Regions from separate parts of the Arhodomonas sp. AD133 genome, predicted to be linked through region 2. Evidence: riboswitches for the same ligand, from Rfam matches in the RefSeq annotation. Region 2 holds a riboswitch; the other holds the start of a gene.
The links. Region 2 has a riboswitch for cobalamin ahead of ACPEES_RS17780 (sirohydrochlorin chelatase). Riboswitches for the same ligand answer to the same signal wherever they lie in the genome.
Positions count from the first base shown of each region.

Region 1: linked by a shared signal. The riboswitch ahead of ACPEES_RS08520 (hypothetical protein) and the one ahead of ACPEES_RS17780 (sirohydrochlorin chelatase) in region 2 are both predicted to bind cobalamin.

Region 1 covers NZ_JBNAZM010000010.1:81,869-84,066, forward strand. The annotation lists gene ACPEES_RS08515 (ABC transporter permease) at 1-931, shown strand, start outside; cobalamin riboswitch at 1,096-1,232, shown strand; gene ACPEES_RS08520 (hypothetical protein) at 1,313-1,756, shown strand; gene cysQ (3'(2'),5'-bisphosphate nucleotidase CysQ) at 1,876-2,198, opposite strand, start outside.
Region 2 covers NZ_JBNAZM010000039.1:28,617-30,814, forward strand. The annotation lists gene ACPEES_RS17775 (precorrin-8X methylmutase) at 1-102, opposite strand, end outside; gene ACPEES_RS17780 (sirohydrochlorin chelatase) at 106-1,050, opposite strand; cobalamin riboswitch at 1,215-1,449, opposite strand; gene ACPEES_RS17785 (cobyrinate a,c-diamide synthase) at 1,594-2,198, shown strand, end outside.

The DNA.
Region 1 (2,198 bases), on a different contig from region 2:
CGGGGTGCGTGCCGGGTTCTCGCCCATGGTAAGGGGCCGGTTGGTGGCCATGAACGGCGAACGCATCGCCGCGCCCGCGTCCGGCGATGAGCGTGGCGAGGCCGGACGCCGGCGAGGACGGCGGGAGTTCAACCTCACCTGGGCGCGCATGCCCCGGCCGGGGAACGAGGTCGTGGCCGGGTCGTGGTGGCCCCGGGACGACGGAGCCGCATCGCCGGGCGAGCTGTCCGTGGAGGAACGCTTTGCCGAACGCTACGGTATCGCGCTCGGCGATGCGCTCACCTTCGAGGTGGCCGGTCAGCGCGTGAGTGCAACGGTCACCAGTCTGCGCAAGGTGGACTGGGACAGTTTCAATGTGAACTTCTTCGTGGTCGCCTCGCCGGGGACGCTGGACGTGCTGCCCCGGACCTGGCTAACGAGCTTCTATCTGCCCGACGGCGAGGATGAACTCATCGTGCGTTTGGTCCGGGAGTACCCCAGTGTCACCGCCATCGACGTGGGAGCGATTCTTCGCACCGTGCGCGCCATCATGGATCAGGGTAGCCGGGTGGTGGAGCTCATGTCCTTGCTCACACTGGTTGCGGGGGTGCTGGTGCTGCTCGCCGCCCTTCAGATCACCGGCGAGCAGCGCCGCTTCGAGAGTGCCCTGTTGCGTGCGCTCGGTGCCACTGGTCGTCACGTGCGTCGACTCGCTCGCTACGAGCTCTGGTTGCTGGGGGCGGTCGCCGGTCTCATCGCCGGCGGCATGGCCACGGCGGCAGGCGTGTTCGTCGCCGAGGGCCTTTTCGATCTGGACTACCCCGTGCGCCCGCTGGCGCTGCTCGGCGGTGCCGTGGTTGGAGTGGCCACCGTTTGGCTGGCCGGGGGCCTCGCGGCCCGGCGCTATTATCGCGTCTCGCCAATGCGGTTGCTGCGGGAAGGGGGGGATTGAGTGGCGGCATCCAACCTGCGGGTTCCGAGTTGAAAGTGCCAAGTCACGGGTGGTAACGGCACCGCGGGGGCGACGCGCTACATTCAAACTGAAACTCTGAGCTTTTCACCAAGGCGTGGCTTCGCCGCGCCGCAACCACTTTGAGAATGTGACGCGAACCCTATATATTGGGCGTGGTCTTCAGCGGATGCCCAACAAATGGGTGTCCGGCGGGGAACACCGGTGAGAATCCGGGGCTGTCGCGCAACGGTGTGGCGATACCATCGCCGAGCCCGAGTACCGCCGAAGACGACGACGGGAGCCTCGCGCCAAGGTTTCCGGTGCTCAGTCATCCGGGTACCCGCGCCGGCTCCTTACCCCTGTAACCAGCGGGAGGAGCCCATGCACACACATCATCTGCCACTGAACGATCCATCCGACGAACCACTTGCCGTGAACCACGGTGGCGCGCAGTCGTTGCGTGCCCTGATTCCGGACAGCTGTCTGACCCCGGCATTGCGCAGTGCGCTGCAGGGGCTCGGTGCCTGCATCGTGCCGTTCCGCTGGCCGGGTATCGATCATCCCGACCTGGCCGGAATTACCGTGCCGCTGCCCGGCACCGGTCCCGAATGGCTCGGCGAGGCGGAATCCGAAAGTCTGATAGCGGCCCTCAAGGATATGGAGCGGTGCGGCCGGGCCCCGGTCTGGGCTCAGGTGATGCTGGCGCAACATCGCGCCGGCACCCTGCTGGACAGTGACGGCACGCTGGAACTCGCCGACGGGCTCAGTGCTCAGGGGCTGATCGCCGCCGTTCTGAGGCTCCCGGGTCACCAAGACGGGGCTTAGTGGCAGTCGCGAGTACAAAGCGCCAAGTTGGAAGCAAAAAGTGCCGCGTGCCGCGCGGCGCTTCCAACTCGCCACTTGCAACTCGGAACTTTCCATTAAGGCGCGGCCCGGCCGCGCCTTTACCGCTCCTCCACCGGAAAGCCTTCCAGATAGCGCGCCCAATCCACGGACGGGTCGCCCACGGCGACGAAGTCGGGGTTGAGGACGGATTCCTTCGTGTTGTAGGTCAGCGGTGTGGCGTCGGTGCGCAGCACGCGACCGCCGGCGGCCTCGACCACGCACTGTGCGGCGCCGGTGTCCCATTCCGAGGTCGGGCCAAAGCGCGGATAGATGTCCGCTTCGCCCTGGGCGACGAGACAGAATTTCAACGAGCTGCCCATGGACGTGGTCTCGAATCCCGGCAGGCGTTCGAGCAGGGCGTCGACCCGTTCGCCGCGGTGGG
Region 2 (2,198 bases):
GAATCCGCCGAGATCCGTGCATGCACGGATCTCGGCAAATGAGCGGCGCTCGATCTCGCCGGGATCGGTGACGTAGTCGAACGGTGGCACGAGCGGCGTCACCGGTCACCCCCCGTGATGGTGGGTGTGGTGGTGATGATGGTGATGGCCATGGCTGTGGTCGGCGTCGGTGCCGGCACCGCGCACATGGTGGTGATGACCCTCCTGGGGCTGGCCGACGCGGTCCTCGAAGCCGATAATCTGCTCGCGGTACTGGCAGAGCTGGCAGTTCATCCGGCCCTCGCCGCGCTCGGTGGTATGGAGCCGGTCGATGAACGCGGCGATGACCTCGGGGTGGTCACGGAGGTAGGGGGCTTTGACCACGTCGATACCGGGGTTCTCGCTGGCGAACTCGTCCGCCGTATCGTAGATGCGCTTGACCAGCCGCCCGGTGAACAGGAAGTAGGGGAAGACGAGCACGCGGCGGAAGCCGAGCATGCTGGCGCGCTTGAGCCCTTCGGCAATGCTCGGGCGGGTGACGCCGCTGTAGCAGACTTCCGCCCAGCCGAAGCCCATGCCTTCCCAGAGCATGCGCGCGATTTTCGAGATGTTGCTGTTGGCGTCCGAGTCGGAGGCGCCGCGGCCGACCACCAGCAAGACCGTATCCGCCCGGTCGTAATCGGCTCCGGCGTCGGCTTCCGCCTCTTCGATGCGGGCGCCGGCCGCCTTGATCATCCGGGCGTGGACGCCGAGCTCGGTGCCGTAGCGGATTTCCACCTCCGGGTGGTGCTGTTGCAGGGCGTTGAGCTCGCTGGGGATGTCGTTCTTGGCGTGGCCGGCGGCCATGAGCATGCCGGGTACCGCGGTGATGCGTCGGGCGCCGCGTTGCACCAGGCGGTCGACGCCATCGCTGATCAGCGGCGTGGCGAATTCCAGGAAGCCGGTCTCGCAGTCGCGTTCGGGGAACTGGTGGCGGAGATGGCTCGCGAGGGTGTGGAATTCCTCCACGCCCTCGACGTCACGGGAGCCGTGGCCGACCACGAGGACGGCGGGCGGTTCGGTGTTCATCATGCGTGCTCCTCACCCGGTGATGCGGTATTCGTCGAAGCCGCGTTGGGGGCAGCGAGGATGCAGGTGGGCACCGGCGCATGGCCGCCGCGTCCGCGCCGGCCCGACGACGACTGGCGCGCCCGGTCAATGGCATTCCTCGACGGCGCGCCCCTCCGCGCAGCCGGTCGATTCAGGCTCTCCGGGCCGGTCTCCGGACTCGCGTGCGGGCCTCGTCGCCCGGGGTGGACCGCCTTCCCATGGCGTTACGCCACAGTGGCCGGGATGGTCCACCGGCACACGCTCACCGTTGCGGGGGCAGTCCCGGATTCGGCGCGTCACGCGGCGGCGGCGCCCCACCGGGTTCCCGTTTCACCCTCGCGGCGGATTCGCCACAGGGCACCCGAGAGCGGATTGGAGCAGGGACGCTACCCCCGCCGGGGTGGCGAAGTCAAACCGACGACGCTCGTATCGACGCCGGTGCACGGGTAGGATGTCGCGCCCATCGAAGGCAATCCCCGCCACTGCAGGCGGCGGGCTCAACGGCAGGACGACACGATGTCGAGCATGAGTGTACGCGGCTCGGCGCCGGCGGCGCTGATCAGCGCGCCGGGCTCGGGCCAGGGCAAATCCATGATCACCGCGGGACTGGCGCGACTGCACCGCAACGCCGGCCGCCGGGTGCGGGTGTTCAAGTTCGGTCCGGACTATCTGGATCCCATGGTGCTGGAGCAGGCCTCCGGTGCCCCCGTCTATCAGCTCCACCCCTGGATGACCGGTGAGGCAGAGTGCCGCTGGCGCCTCGCCGAGGCCGCCGCCGAGGCGGATCTGGTCCTGGTCGAGGGGGCGATGGGCCTGTTCGACGGTGATCCGGCGACCGCAGAGCTGGCGGCGATGACGGATCTGCCGGCGGTCCCGGTGATCGACGCCTCGGGCATGGCACAGACCTTCGGGGCGCTGGCGCTGGGGATGGACCGCTATCGCGGGGACGTACGCCTGTCCGGCGTCATCGCCAACCGCACCGGCAGCCCGGGGCACGGCCGCATGCTCGCGGCGAGCCTGCCGGAGGGCATGCCCCTCATCGGCGCGGTGCCGCGGCACGAGGCGCTGAGCATTCCCGACCGTCACCTCGGATTGGTGCAGGCGGGGGAGATCGTCGATCTCGACGAACG